Regions from separate parts of the Acidovorax sp. GW458-11-26-14-TSB4 genome, predicted to be linked through region 1. Evidence: predicted binding sites of a transcription regulator. Region 1 holds the regulator's gene; the other holds the start of a gene.
What was found. The regulator LexA, encoded in region 1, represses DNA repair genes until DNA is damaged. The targets are predictions, from matches to a motif close to ACTGTATNNNNATACAGT.

Region 1 (7,477 bases):
AGACCATCGAGGTGCTCAACACCGACGCCGAAGGCCGCCTGGTGCTGTGCGACGCGCTGACCTACGCCACGCGCTTCAAGCCGGCGGCGGTGGTGGACATCGCCACCCTCACCGGCGCCTGCGTGATCGCGCTGGGCGGTGTGCGCAGCGGCCTGTTCAGCAACAACGAAGACCTGGCCCAGGCCCTGCAAGTGGCCGGCGATGCCGCGCAGGACCCTTGCTGGCGCATGCCGCTGGACGACGACTACGCCGATGGCCTCAAGAGCAACTTTGCCGACATGGGCAACGTGGCCGGCCGCGCGGGCGGCGCCATCACAGCGGCCAAGTTTTTGCAGAAGTTCGTGGGCGACATGCCCTGGGCGCACCTGGACATCGCCGGCACGGCCTGGAAGGGCGGTGCGGCCAAGGGCTCCACGGGCCGCCCGGTCGGCCTGCTGGTGCAGTACCTGCTGGACCGCGAGGCGGACGCTGCCGCGGCGCCCAAGCCCGCCGCCAAGCGCGTACGCGCCAAGGCCACCTGAGCCGCGATGACCGAGGTTGCCTTCCATTTCAATGCGCCGGACAAGGTGGCCTATGCCTGCCGGTTCGCGCGCAAGGTGCTGCGTGCCGACGCGCGCCTGGTGATCGCCGGACCGGCCCATGTGCTGGCGGCGCTGGACCGGCAGATGTGGAGCATGGCGCCGCAGGATTTCGTCGCGCACTGCACCGATGCGGCCGATGAAGACCTGCGCCTGGCCTCCCCGGTGCTGCTGACCTCCGACGTGCAGGGCGCGCCGCACCACGAGGTGCTGCTGAACCTGGGCGCCGAGGTGCCCGAGGGCTTTGGCCGCTTCGAGAAGCTGATCGAAGTGGTCAGCGCCCATGACGAGGAAGACCGCGGGCAGGCGCGCAACCGCTGGCGCCACTATGCCTCGCGCGGCTATGCCATCGTGCGCCACGACCTGGTGCTGAAAGGCGGCTGATGGCCACCACGCCACCCCGTACGCCGCCCCGTTTCGTACCCACGCTCACTGAAGTGGTGCAAGTGCCGGGCGCGGTACCGGTGCCTGTGGCCGCCAGGCCGCCGGTGGCAACGCCTGTGCCTGCTGCCGCTCGCCCGGCCCCGGCGGTGTCCGCTCCCGTGGCTCCCGCGACGACTCCATCCGCTGGCCGCAGTGCTGTGCCGCAGCCCGCCCCGGTGCGGCAACCTGCTGCTGTCACGCCCGCAGCCTCTTCGCCGGTGACGCAGGCGGCCGGCCGCGCCCTGGAGGCCCTGGCGCTGCGCCGCGCGCAGATCACTGCAGCAACCGCTCCTTCCGTGTCTGTTGCCTCCACAGCAGCGCGGCCGGAGCAGGCTGCACCGGCCATGCCTGTGGCTGCAGCGGCGGCGGGCCCCAATGCAGGGCAGCCCGCCGCGGCGCGCGCACTGCCGGAGGGCATGGAGGAGTACATGGTGCACCGGGTCATGCAGCGCGTGGACGTGGTGCTGGACCAGCGCCTGCGCGACGCCATCGCCATCGTGGTGCAGGAACAGACGCGTTCAGTGCTTCCGCGGCTGCGCGAGGAGATCGAATCCGTGGTCCGCCACGCCGTGTACGAGGCCGTCGCCGATGAGCTCGCAGGCAGCCACACCGCGCCGACAAAGGGATGACAGGGTATTCCCCTGTGGTTTCTCCCACATTTAATCGTGTTCCCTAATGATCTGGCCCGTAAATTGCGATATGTTCGCCTGCGTTGAGACACAAGAACATTTCTCAGCGTTTATCTTTACTGGAGATTGATATGCAATTGAAGTTGAAACTGACCGTGGTTGCTGCTATCGCGGCTGCTGCTGGTGTGGCCTCTGCACAAGAGCAGGTGGTCAAGATCGGCCACGTGGCTCCGGTTTCCGGCGCCCAAGCCCACTACGGCAAGGACAACGAAAATGGCGCCCGCATGGCCATTGAAGAGCTGAACGCACAAGGCGTGACGATCGGCGGCAAGAAGATCAAGTTCGAGCTGCAGGCAGAAGACGACGCTGCGGACCCGAAGCAAGGTACTGCCGCTGCACAGAAGCTGTGCGACGCCAAGGTCGCTGGCGTGGTCGGTCACCTCAACTCCGGTACCACCATCCCCGCATCCAAGGTCTACAACGACTGCGGCATCCCCCACGTGACCGGCGCGGCCACGAACCCCAACCTGACCAAGCCAGGCTACAAGACCACGTTCCGTATCATCGCCAACGACAACGCCCTGGGCGCTGGCCTGGCTGCCTACGCCGTGGACACGCTGAAGCTCAAGTCGGTCGCCATCATCGATGACCGCACCGCTTACGGCCAGGGCGTTGCCGACGTGTTCAAGAAGACCGCTGCCGCCAAAGGCATGAAGGTGGTGGACGAGCAGTTCACGACCGACAAGGCCACGGACTTCATGGCCATCCTGACCGCCATCAAGGCCAAGAACCCCGATGCCATCTTCTACGGCGGCATGGACCCCCAAGGCGGCCCGATGCTGCGCCAGATGGAGCAGCTGGGCATGGGCAATGTGAAGTACTTCGGCGGCGACGGCATCTGCACGGCCGAAATCGCCAAGCTGGCTGCTGGCGCCAAGACCCTGGCCAACGTGATCTGCGCCGAAGGCGGCGCATCGCTGGCCAAGATGCCTGGCGGCACGGCCTGGAAGGCCAAGTACGACGCCAAGTACCCCAACCAGTTCCAGGTGTACAGCCCCTACACCTATGACGCCACGTTCCTGATCGTGGATGCCATGAAGCGCGCCAACTCGGTCGACCCCAAGGTCTACACCCCCGAGCTGCTCAAGTCCAGCTTCAAGGGCGTGACCTCGACGATCGCCTTCGAACCCAACGGCGAAATGAAGAACCCTGCCATCACCCTGTACAACTACAAGGATGGCAAGAAGACCCCTCTGAACTAAGGCACGGACTTGCCTTCAACCGGCTAACGTCGCTCCGGAGCCTTGCCGTGCTACAGCACTGTCTGCGGCTCCCCGCCTAGTTATCCGGTCGAATGCAATCCGTGTGGGAGCGTTGCCTTCGGGCGGCGCACCACAGAGCAAAAAAGGCTTCCCTCGGGAAGCCTTTTTCGTTGGTGCCGGATCGGTCGATCCGGTGCATGCAAGCGGTTGGTTGGGCTAGCGGCGCACTTGCAGCGAGCCCGGGTTCACGATATTGGTCGGCGTGCCCTTGATGAAGTTGACCACGTTGTCGAAGGCCGCACCAAAGTAGAGCTCGTAGCTGTCCTGCTCCACGTAGCCGATGTGCGGGGTGCAGATGCAGTTCTCCAGCCGCAAGAGGGCATGGCCCTGCAGGATGGGCTCGCTCTCGAACACGTCCACGGCGGCCATGCCGGGGCGGCCGCGGTTGAGCGCTGCGATCAGGGCGTCGGACTCCACCAGTTCGGCGCGCGAGGTGTTCACGAACAGCGAGGTGGGCTTCATGCACGACAGGTCTTCGAGCGAGATGATGCCGCGCGTCTCGTCGTTCAGTCGCAGGTGCACCGAGATCACGTCGCACTGCGAGAAGAACTCCTCGCGCGTGGTGGCGGCCTGGTAGCCATCGGTCAGGGCCTGGGCACGCGATGCTTCGCGGCCCCAGACCCGCACGTTCATGCCGAAGGCCTTGCCGTAGCCGGCCACGAGCTGGCCGATGCGGCCATAGCCCCAGATGCCCAGCGTCTTGCCGCGCAGTACTGAGCCCAGGCCGAAGTTCGCGGGCATGGAGGCCGCCTTGAGCCCGGACTGCTGCCAGGCCCCGTGCTTGAGGTTGGAGATGTACTGCGGCAACCGGCGCGTGGCCGCCATCACCAGGGCCCAGGTGAGTTCGGCCGGTGCCACCGGCGAGCCGACGCCCTCGGCCACGGCAATGCCGCGCTCGGTGCAGGCAGCCACGTCGACGTGGTTGCCGACCTTGCCGGTCTGGGCGATGAGCTTGAGGCGGGGGAGCTTCTCGACGAGCTGGCGCGTGATCTGCGTGCGCTCGCGCACCAGCACGATGATGTCGGCATCCTTGAGCCGCACCGACAGCTGGCCCAGGCCCTTGACGGTGTTGGTATAGACCTTGGCGGTGTAGGCGTCGAGCCGGCTGGCGCAATGGAGCTTGCGCACTGCGTCCTGGTAGTCGTCGAGAATCACGATGTTCATCCCGACATTGTGCCTTGGCGCGCCGCCGTCTTTGCGCCCCAAGCCCCGTCTGGCACACAGCATTTGCAACGCTGCGTGAACGCCCTCGCGCTCCGCCGGCCCCGTGCAGCCAATGGCCGGGGCCTGTTGCCCTGGTGGGGCAGGGCGGGTCTGGCCGCCCGGTCAGTGCTGCAGCAGCAGTGCTTCGCGTGCGGCCATGCGGTCGAGCTCTGCGCACACATCGGCCATGCGGCCCGAGATCACGAGGCGGCCGGCATCGCTGCCTGGGTTGGCCGTGCGCAGCACCCGCACCACGCGGCGTGCCTGGGTGTGGCTGCACAGGGGGTCTGCGGCCAGGGGAGGGTTTGGCAAGCGGTTGCCCGTTGCCGCCAGCGCGGCCTCGTCGCGCGGAATGCGGGCTGCTGCCGGGGCAGCGGGCAGCGGGGCCTTGCAGGTGCGTGGCCGTGCCGCAGCCGCCATGTCGTGCCCGCCATGCATGGCGACGGGCTGCAGCCAGCGTGTCAGCGCATGCAGCGGGTGGGAGAAGGCCGAAAGGGTCAAAGAAGCAATTCCCATGTGAAGACTCCGAAGGTCGGTGGTGAACACAGGCAGGATTGCAAGGAAATACGCGGCCCAGGGCTGGCCAGCGGCGGTATGGAACACCCACACCCCGCCCGCCAAACGCCCGCCACCTGGGCAGCGCGGCGGCGACTACATGAGCATGGTGTTGCGGATCAGGCCGACGGCCAGGCCTTCGATCTCGAAGGCCTCGCCGGGCTGCACGGTGATCACCGGGTAGTCGGGGTTCTCGGGCAGCAGCTCGATGCCGGTGGCCGTGCGGCGCAGGCGCTTGACGGTGACGTCGTCGCCCAGGCGGGCCACGATGATCTGGCCGTTGCGCGCTTCGCGCGTGGACTGCACGGCCAGCAGGTCGCCGTCCATGATGCCGGCGTCGCGCATGGACATGCCGCGCACCTTGAGCAGGTAGTCGGGCTTGTGCTGGAACAGGCTGTTTTCCACGCTGTAGGTCTGATCGACATGCTCCTGCGCGAGAATGGGCGAGCCCGCCGCGACCCGGCCGATCAGGGGCAGCACCAGCTGCGACAGGCCGGGAATGGGCAGGCTGAACTGGGTACCGCGCGCTGCATTGATGGAGCGCACCGTGTCGCCGCGCAGGCGGATGCCGCGCGAGGTGCCGCTGACCAGCTCGATCACGCCCTTGCGGGCCAGGGCCTGCAGATGCTCCTCGGCCGCGTTGGCGGACTTGAAGCCCAGTTCAGTGGCGATCTCGGCACGGGTGGGCGGGGCGCCGGTGCGTGCAATGGCGGTCTGGATCAGGTCCAGAATCTGTTGCTGGCGGGCCGTGAGCTTGGGGTTGTCGAGCATGGTGGTTTCCAGTGTGTGCCGGTACAGTGGCAAATAACTGTTTTTTAATCCAGTAGCTGTATTTTTCACCAGTTTTTCGGAGTATGCAAGTGAGTGCGCAAAAAATTGTGGTTCTGGGTACGGGCGGCACCATTGCCGGCACCGCTGCGCAGGCGGGGGACAACATCGGCTACACGGCCGCACAGGTAGGGGTGGGCGAACTGCTGGCGGCCGTGCCGGGGCTTCAAGCGCTGGCTGGCGGCCCGCTCGTGGTCGAGCAGGTGGCCCAGGTCGACAGCAAGGACATGGAGTTCGGCATCTGGCACGCATTGGCGCAGCGCTGCGCGGCCTGCCTGGACGACCCCGCTGTCGGCGGCATCGTCATCACCCACGGTACCGACACCATCGAAGAGACGGCCTGGTTCCTGCACTCCGTGCTGGCGGCCGACAAGCCCGTGGTGCTGACCTGCGCCATGCGCCCTGCCACTGCACTCGTGCCCGACGGCCCGCAGAACCTGATGGATGCCGTGGCCGTGGCCGCCACCGAGGGCGCGCGCGGCGTGCTCGTGGTTGCCGCGGGCACCATCCATGGTGCGCAGCGCGTGCAGAAGGTGCACCCCTACCGGGTGGATCCGTTCAACTCCGCAGATGCCGGCCCCTTGGGCTGGGTGGAGGAGGGGGTGGTGCGCCTGGCGCATGCCTGGCCGCAGCCGGCCCGGCAGGTGCACCTGGCCGCTGTGCTGCACCGGCCGGCCGATGCGGCATGGCCCTGGGTGGAACTGGTGGTGAGCCATGCCGGCGCCAGCGGCCGTGCGGTGGATGCGCTGGTGCGCGATGGCGTGCAGGGCCTGGTCGTGGCCTGCACGGGCAACGGCACCATCCACCAGGCGCTGGAGGCCGCGCTGGCGCGCGCCCAGGCCGTGGGGGTGCGCGTGCTGCGCTCCACGCGCTGCAGCGAGGGCCAGTTGCTGCCCAAGCCGGGTGATGCGCTCGCTGCGGCGCCCGGTTTGTCGCCCGTGAAGGCGCGCATCGGCCTGGTGCTGGAACTGCTGGCCTGAGCCGCACGAAAGCACTGACGCCATGTTTGCCGCACTCCGATCCCATGTATGGGCCTACCCGGCACTGGAGGTGGTGCACATCGTGGGCATCGCACTGCTGCTGGGCAACCTGGTGCTGCTGGAGCTCAGGGTGTTCGGCTGGGGCGCGGCCATCCCGCCGCGAGACCTGGGGCGCCTGAGCCTCTCGCTGGCGCTGTGCGGCTTTGGCCTGGCGGCCCTGTCGGGCCTGGTGATGTTCGCCACCCAGCCGCAGGAACTGCTTGCCAACCGGGCATTCACCCTCAAGATGCTATTGTTGATGCTTGCTGCCTGCAACGCGGCGTGGTTTCATGGGCGCGGTTCGCTTACGCGGCTCGATGGCCTGGCGCGGGCGCAGATGCTGCTGTCCACGTTGATCTGGCTGGCTGTCGTGGCTTGCGGTCGCTGGATCGCTTACTTGTAGCCCCCTGAGTCGCTTCGCGCCACGGTGCCGCCGCCAGAGGCGGCAGCCCTTCGGCGCCGTCCAAGCCCGCGCAGGCGGGCTTGGAGCCGCGGCCCTCAGCCCCTCAGGGGGACGCCACCGATGGCCTGGCAAAGCCAGTTCCACGGTGGCGCTGGCTTGGGCCATGCCAGTGCGACGGGCCCTGTTCTGTGCGTAGCGCTGTTAAAGCGCAGATAACCATCCCAAAGGAGAAGTCCCATGCCACTACGACGTCGCCAACTTCTGTTCACCGGCTTGGCAATGCCCCTGGTACCCCTGGCGGCCCATGCCCACCACGGCTGGAGCAGCTTCGATGCGGACCGCCCGATCTACCTCGAAGGCACGGTGCGCAAGGTGCGCTGGCAGAACCCGCATGCCGAACTGGAACTTGAGCTGCCCGCCAACCTGGCCTTGCCACCCAATCTGGCGCAGCGGGCCGTGCCGGCCCAGACGGCGCCGGTCGATGGCAAGGCCCTGCTGGCCCGTGCCGTTCTGCCCA
Region 2 (7,477 bases), on a different contig from region 1:
GATTGCTGAGGCTAGGAACCACCTGGTGCTGCCAGCCGTCGAAGCTGTTGAACACGTGCCAGCAGGCTAATAAGAGGTAGACATGTCAGAACTCACACTCGTGATCGAAGACTCCACAGGCCGCCTCAGGGACGACGTGTGAAGGCGCGCCATATCTGCTGCCCAGGGGGTGCTGGAGCACTACGCCGTGACGATGGAGGAATGCGCAGCGGTGGCGACCAAACCCTTCGAGGAGGTGCCACCAGGAAGGATGCATAACTTTTTCGGGGGAATGGGCAAGGCTGCTACTACTTGGCTGGAAGCAGATGCCGTCCTGCGCGTGATCTGCGGAAACGAAGTGCGCCTGCGCATGGTTGAAAAGCCTGAACCACCACCGCATTGAAACAGGAGAGACGATGCCCACTGAACTGACTCCAGACGAGCAAATCAAGGTACTTCAACACGAAGTTGGTGAGCTCAAAAAACAGGTCTTTGTGCTGATCGACAAATCCAATCAGGCGCTGATCGCTGCGGAATCCAATAACGCAATGCTGATCTCTATCATGGAAGCATCAACGCCAAGCCACCGCAAAGCAGTACTCAAAAGCTACTCACACATATGCCGGCAGCTGGATGCCAGCCCTATCAATCAGAAGCGAACGTCCGAAGAGCTCGCCTTCCAGGACATGGTGCGGCAGTCCATGTTTGCACACCTCAAGCGTTAGAAGACGAGCAACAAGAGGCCCGCTCGCGGCGGGCGGAAGGGAGGGTGTTGGAGTACCTGGCGACTGAATGATAGACCCGAGCGCGGATGGAAGAAATCCCTTCGGCTCGATGTTCAGCACGGAGCACCTCAGGAAGGTTTTGAGGACACCTTCGCGGTAGCTTGCTGCAGGTACTGGCGCACGTCGTTCTCCGAGTCACCAACCACCTGCAAAGCCTTGCGCAAGTCGGTTTCGGTGCATCGAAGGTTGTGAGCCCAGTTCCAAGCGTCACCGCCATGGCGAAGAGTGATGCGCACACATGCGCGTGCGGGGACAGTCGAACTTTTGGCCATGATGGCTCCTTTCGAAGCCAGCCATCCTATTCCTGCAGGCGCCGCGTGGACGTAGGAAAACGCTGACATCAATACCGTGGGCGTTGGCCAACCATGAGAGCAAAACTGAGGCGCGAGCGTTGACCGTCGGCATAACAATAACTGTATGTAATGACAGTATTGGCTTATTTCCTACATCTTGCCCAGAGCGCGCGCCGCATGCTGGAGGCTCTAACAGATCCTCCGGAGCGAACACATGACAGACAAATCCACTCAGTCCACTGCCGACCAAGGCAACATGGAAAAGGACCCCAAAAATTGGGTGACAGGCGATGAGGCCATGACTGGGGCGCAACGGTCGTATCTGCACACGCTTGCAGAAGAGGCCGGCGAGGAAGCAGACGATTCGCTGACCAAGGCTGAAGCCTCTATGCGCATTGAAGAGTTGCAGGCCGCCACTGGGCGTGGACGTGATCAGGCAAAAGTCTAGCGCTTCATGATTGGCTGGAAGAGCTTCGTGAACCAGACCATCCCGACTTCGAGTGACACCTATCCTGAAAGAACTCCATCATGAGCGATTGGCTTGACTGGATTCAGTGGCCCGCGTTTGCTGCATCTGTGCTTGCCGCCTGGCTTGTTGGTTCTAAGGCGGCCAGTCGCCGCAATGCAGGGTTTTGGGTATTCCTATTCAGCAATGTCCTCTGGGTAGCCTGGGGCCTTTACTCGCACGCCATTGCGCTGATTGCACTGCAAATCTGCCTTGCAATTATGAACATCCGCGGCTTGGCGAAAACCGATGACGAGAGCAAGGAGATTTGAGGACGATGCAGCCATGTCAACGCAGCCAAGCTTCTTTCAACAGGCCGAAAAGCCGCACCTTCGGCCCAGCCCGAGGGTGCTGCTGCTGGTGGACTTCATCAACCCCATGCAGTTTCCTGGGGCTGAAAAGCTGGTGCCGGCCGCACTGAAGGCCGCGCAAGCCACGGCCCGGCTCAAGAAGCGCTTGGCCGCCAGCGGCGTGACGGCCATCTACGCCAACGACAATTACGGGATCTGGCGCTCGGAATTCAAGGACCTTCTAACCGCCTGCAAGGCTCTGCCCGGTGCGCGCGGGGAAATGGCCACGCTGCTGGAGCCTGGGGACAATGACCTCACCATCCTCAAACCTTTGCATTCTGCGTTCCATAGCACACCGCTAGAGCACCTGCTCAAGCAGCTCAAGGCGCGCGACTTGATCGTTGCCGGGTTGGCTGCCGATATATGTGTGCACCTTACCGCGATGGATGCGTACATGCGTGGCTTTAAGGTATGGGTGCCGCGTGACTGCACCGCCGCGGAGAACGAGGAGTTCAAAGTGGCTGCGCTGCGGCAAATGTCGCAGGTGCTCAAGTGCTCGGTGAGAAAGTCTACCGGCCGATCTGAATAGCTGCGCAAGCTAGGCGGTCTAAATGGGGCACGGGCTTTGACGTTGCCGTTCAGCAAAGGCATTACACGGACTAGATCGAGACCCCGGACGGGGCCGGCATCAAGCTCACGCACACCGCCTCAGGCATCTCAAACTGGCTGGTGGATGTCGAGCAAGTGCGATCCCGGCCACCCTCTCGCAGACCCATGTGCAGACCTAGGGCAATGGCAGCTTCTCGCTGCAGCGCATGACCGATGGGGCGATGCTGGATGTGACCCGGGTCGAGCGCGTGACCTTCAGCGACACCAAGCTGGCGCTGGACCTGAACGGCAACGCCGGCCAGGCAGCCAAGCTGCTGGGCGCCCTGGGCGGCTCGGCCCTGCTGGGCAACAAGGGCGTGGTGGGCGAGGTGCTCCGCCTGCTCGATGCCGGGGTCACCGGCAAGACCATCGCGGTGATAGGGCTGCAGCTCCTGGGGGCAAGCACGCCCACGCAGATTACGCAGACGCCGTGGTCCAGTGTGGTGGGCCGCGCGGGCACGGACAGCGAGCTCAAGCAGCTCACCGACCTCCATGGCCGGCGGCCGACTTGGCCAAGCTGTCTCACCAGATCTCCCGCAAGCTTGCAGAGATCGAGCTCAGCCTGCTGATGCGTCGCCAAGGCAACGAGGACGCATGGAGGTTCGTGCTGCGCACCGATGTGGGCATGCGTGTATGCGGTGCGCCAGCAGACCCACACGCTCATTGATTGTAGTTCTGCCGACGTGAAGACAGGGCAGATCCAGGTGTTGCGTTCGTTGATGACGTCGCGGGTCGGGGTCGCGCTGATTGCCGTCATTGGACTCGCCGCTTTCTACATGTACGTGCGGCAGGCGGCTGTTCTCAGAGACATGGCACAGCGTGAACAGGAGACTCTTTCGCATGAGCGCGACCGGCTGGAGGAACTGGTGAGGGAGCGGAGTGCCAGCCTTTCCGAATTGGCCAACTACCTGCAGGAGATACGTGAAGAGGAGCGGGCCCACCTGGCCCGCGAACTGCATGACGAGCTGGGTGCCTTGCTTACCGCGGCCAAGCTGGATGTTTCGCGCCTCAAAGCGCAAATTCTCCCGAACAGCGACGAGGTGCGCACGCGCCTTGACCACCTAGTGCAGTCACTGGACAGCGGCATTGCGCTGAAGCGCCGGATCATCGAGGATTTGAGGCCGTCCACCTTGTCCAATCTCGGGCTCGAAGCGGCGTTGAAATTCCTGATGATAGAGTACGCAGGGCGCGCGGCGATGGAGGTGGAATGCAGCCTGGAGAAGGCCGTGGATTTGCCCAATTACACCCATCTCACCGTGTATCGTCGAGTGCAGGAGGCGCTGACCAACATCGCAAAGGATGCCGAAGCGACGCGAATTTTCGTGTCCATGCATACCCAGCCCAGGCGTGAAGGTTCCAGGGTTCGAGACAACGGAAAGGGCTTCGACACCGAAGCTGTTCGGCTTTCCTCCCACCGCCTGTTGGGCATGCGCCACCGGGTTCAGGCCGCCGGGGCAGGCTGGTCATTTCATCTCATGTGGGACGCGGTAGCCTGGTCTCTGCGGCGTTTCCCCTCCCGCCGAATACTTCTGGTCCACTGCTTGAAGCCGCGTAACTGCTCACGAGACCTGCGGGGAGTTCAGCGGCAGCTCTCCTACAGGCCGCAGGGTTCCTGGCCGACTTGGCTGCCGGGTTGCAACGCTGACAGTGGGCGGATGCATCCCAACACCGCCAGTCGCCCCTTCGACACGCCGGCTGAAGAGAAATTACCGGAGCCGCTACCTCCTTACGGACAACCCGCTGGTGGTTGGGGGTCGCTCAAGGCCGTGGCGGTCAGCGTGGTGCGTGAGGGCGCAACCCTGCGCACGGCCAATGCATTGCGGCAGCAGAACAAGCCGGGGGGCTTTGCCTGCGTAAGCTGCGCCTGGGCCAAGCCGGGCAAGCCGCATTTGGCCGAATTCTGCGAGAACGGCGCCAAGGCGACCGCCTGGGAATTAACGGAAAAGCGCGCGGATTCAGCGTTCTTCGCGCAGCACGCGGTGACCGACCTGCGCGGCTGGAGCGACCACGAAATTGAAGCCACTGGTCGCCTAGTGGAACCCATGCGCTACGATGAGGCAAGTGACCGATATGTGCCCACCGCATGGGATGAGGCGTTTGCCGCCATCGGTGCGGCATTGCAGGGCTTGCGCGATAAAGATCCGCAGGCCACTGTGTTCTATGCCTCCGGCCGTGCATCGCTGGAAACCAGTTACATGTACCAGTTGCTGGCACGGCTGTACGGCAACAACAACCTGCCCGACAGCTCCAACATGTGCCACGAGAGTACCTCGGTGGCGCTCCCTGAGACCATTGGCGTGCCCGTGGGCACGGTGCGGCTCGACGATTTCGAGCAGACCGACGCGATCTTCTTCTTCGGCCAGAACGTCGGCGTTAACAGCCCGCGCATGCTGCATCAGCTGCAGAAAGCCCGCCAGCGCGGCGTCCCCATCGTTACCTTCAACCCCATGAAGGAGGTGGGCCTGGTGCATTTCGCCAACCCGCAATCCCCACGCGAGATGCTGAGCACAGCCGAAACGGTGATCAGCACCCAGTACCTGCAGGTGCGCAATGGCGGCGACATCGCGGCCCTGACAGGCATGTGCAAGTGGTTGGTGGAGGCTGACGATGCAGTGCAGGGTATGGGAGGTGTGCGGGTACTGGACGCCGACTTTATCGCCTCGCACACCGAGGGCTTTGGCGCGTTTGCGGATGCCATGCGCGCTGCAAGCTGGAGCGACATCGAGCGTGAAAGTGGGCTTGCGCGCGCGGCGCTGGAGCAGGCGGCAAAGACGTATGCCGCCGCGCGCGCCGTGATCGGCATCTACGGCATGGGCCTGACCCAGCACCGCGAGGGCGTGGCAAACGTCCAGATGGTGAGCAACCTACTGCTGCTGCGCGGCAACATCGGCAAGCGTGGCGCCGGCATCTGCCCGGTCCGTGGGCACTCCAACGTGCAGGGCCAGCGCACCGTGGGCATCACTGAAAAGCCGGAACTCGCGCCCCTGGATCAACTGGCCGCGCTCTACCAATTCGAGCCTCCGCGCACCAAGGGGCTGGACACTGTGGGCACCTGCCAAGGAGTGATCGACGGCTCCGTGCATGCCTTCATCGGCCTGGGCGGCAATTTCCTGCGCGCAGCACCCGACACTGCACGGCTGGAAGCCGCGTGGTCGCGCCTGCAGCTCACCGTGCACATCGCCACGCGCCCCAACCATACCCACATGCTGCCAGGGCAGCAGGGCTGGCTGCTGCCCTGCCTGGGCCGCATCGAGGTGGATGAGCAGGCGTCGGGGCCGCAGACAGTGGCTGTGGAGGATTCGACGGGGTGCTTTCATGCGTCGCATGGCGTGGCCGAACCGGCAGCACGCACCTTGCGCTCCGAGGCTGCCATCGTCGCCGGCATTGCGCGCGCCACGCTGACGTCCAACCAGCATGTACCCTGGGACCGGTGGGTGGACGATTACGCAGTGGTGCGCGATGCCATAGAAGCCACCTGGCCTGCCGTGTTTGAAGGTTTCAACAAGCGCATACATGCGCCCGCCGGCATGCCCAGGCCCAACCCGGCGCGCGAGAGGGTGTGGAAGACGCCATCGGGCAAAGCCCGCTTTGTCGTCCCGCCCGCCATGGACAGCGAATATGCTGCAATGGGGCCCGATGTGCTGCGCCTGATGACGGTGCGCAGCGACGACCAGTTCAACACCACCGTCTACAGCCTGGACGACCGCTTTCGCAATGTGTGGGGCACGCGAATGGTCCTGCTCATGCACCCCGAGGACATGGTCGCGCGTGGCATTGCGCAAGGTGACGAACTGCTGGCCACCACCACGGGCCAAACCGATGGCCACAACCGGCAACTGGCCGGCCTGCGCGCGCTGGCTTACGACCTGCCCCGGGGATCGGTGGCGGGCTACTTCCCTGAATGCAATCCTCTGGTGCCTCTGGCGCACCATGCGAAGAAGAGCCATGTGCCTGCGGGCAAGTGCGTTCCCATACGGGTAGCGCGGCTCGCCCACAACTCCTTGGCTTTCACCACCCCATCGCCATGAATCCAGAGCTCGCCATTCCCCGCATTGTGCCCCTCACCTATACCCCTGAATGCGAGTTCCAGGAGGAGGACGAGGCGCAGACCTCGGCCGAACTGCTGGAGACCCTGCGCGGCATCCGCGAGAAGGTGGCTGCCGATGAAGGGCACGCGTTCCGCAGTGTGCATGCCAAGAGCCACGGTATTCTGCATGGGCGCATGGAGGTTCCGGCGTTGCCGCCTGTGCTCGCGCAGGGCCTGTTCGCCCGACCCGGCAGCTATCCCGTGGTGATGCGCTTGTCCAGCACGCCTGGCGACCTGCTGGACGATGCCGTGTCTACGCCGCGCGGCTTGGCCATCCAGGTCGGCGAGGTGCATGGCGTGCCGCTCGAGCCCGCCGATTGCTCGCGCTGCCAGGACTTCCTCATGGTCAACGGCCCCGTGTTCAGTGCGTCCACAGCGCGCAGGTTCCTCAAGAGCCTCAAGCTGCTGGCTGCCACCACCGACAAATCGCCCGCCGCCAAGGCACTTCTTTCGGCGGCCCTGCGGGGTCTGGAGGCCGTGGTTGAGAAGGCTGGTGGGGAAAGTGCCACGCTCAAGGCGTTGGGCGGCCACCCGGCCACGCACCCGCTCGGAGAACGCTATTTCACACAGGTGCCCATGCTGTTCGGCCCGTACATGGCCAAGTTCTCGCTGGTGCCGGTGTCCCCCGAATTGCAGGCGTTGCACGATGCACCTCTACAACTTTCGAACAGGCCGGAAGCACTGCGCGATGCAGTGGCGGCCCATTTCACCCAGGCTGGTGGCGCATGGGAGCTGCGCGCCCAACTTTGCGTGGACCTTGCGCGCATGCCTGTAGAAGACGCCTCGGTCGAATGGCCTGAGGAGCTGTCCCCCTTCATCACCGTGGCACGGATCAGCGCCCCGGCCCAGGCGTCGTGGAACGAAGCCACTTCACCAGCCGAAGAAAATGC

Region 2: a site for LexA is predicted at 1,177-1,194, ahead of AC07X5_RS22305 (DUF3072 domain-containing protein). Genes of this name have one in related genera too.

What each region holds. Positions count from the first base shown of each region.
Region 1 is NZ_JBWKYR010000003.1:98,119-105,595, forward strand. Features, by position in the region: gene AC07X5_RS09050 (leucyl aminopeptidase) at 1-521, shown strand, start outside; gene AC07X5_RS09055 (DNA polymerase III subunit chi) at 528-962, shown strand; gene AC07X5_RS09060 (hypothetical protein) at 962-1,630, shown strand; gene AC07X5_RS09065 (branched-chain amino acid ABC transporter substrate-binding protein) at 1,762-2,892, shown strand; gene AC07X5_RS09070 (D-2-hydroxyacid dehydrogenase family protein) at 3,109-4,116, opposite strand; gene AC07X5_RS09075 (hypothetical protein) at 4,279-4,671, opposite strand; gene lexA (transcriptional repressor LexA) at 4,807-5,481, opposite strand; gene AC07X5_RS09085 (asparaginase) at 5,565-6,518, shown strand; gene AC07X5_RS09090 (hypothetical protein) at 6,541-6,960, shown strand; gene AC07X5_RS09095 (DUF6152 family protein) at 7,198-7,477, shown strand, end outside.
Region 2 is NZ_JBWKYR010000012.1:115,235-122,711, reverse strand. Features, by position in the region: gene AC07X5_RS22320 (hypothetical protein) at 188-382, shown strand; gene AC07X5_RS22315 (hypothetical protein) at 396-704, shown strand; gene AC07X5_RS22310 (DUF3606 domain-containing protein) at 833-1,036, opposite strand; gene AC07X5_RS22305 (DUF3072 domain-containing protein) at 1,272-1,505, shown strand; gene AC07X5_RS22300 (hypothetical protein) at 1,586-1,834, shown strand; gene AC07X5_RS22295 (cysteine hydrolase family protein) at 1,848-2,441, shown strand; gene AC07X5_RS22290 (hypothetical protein) at 2,668-3,069, shown strand; partial or broken gene AC07X5_RS22285 (histidine kinase) at 3,118-3,573, shown strand; gene AC07X5_RS22280 (FdhF/YdeP family oxidoreductase) at 4,156-6,528, shown strand; gene AC07X5_RS22275 (catalase family protein) at 6,525-7,477, shown strand, end outside.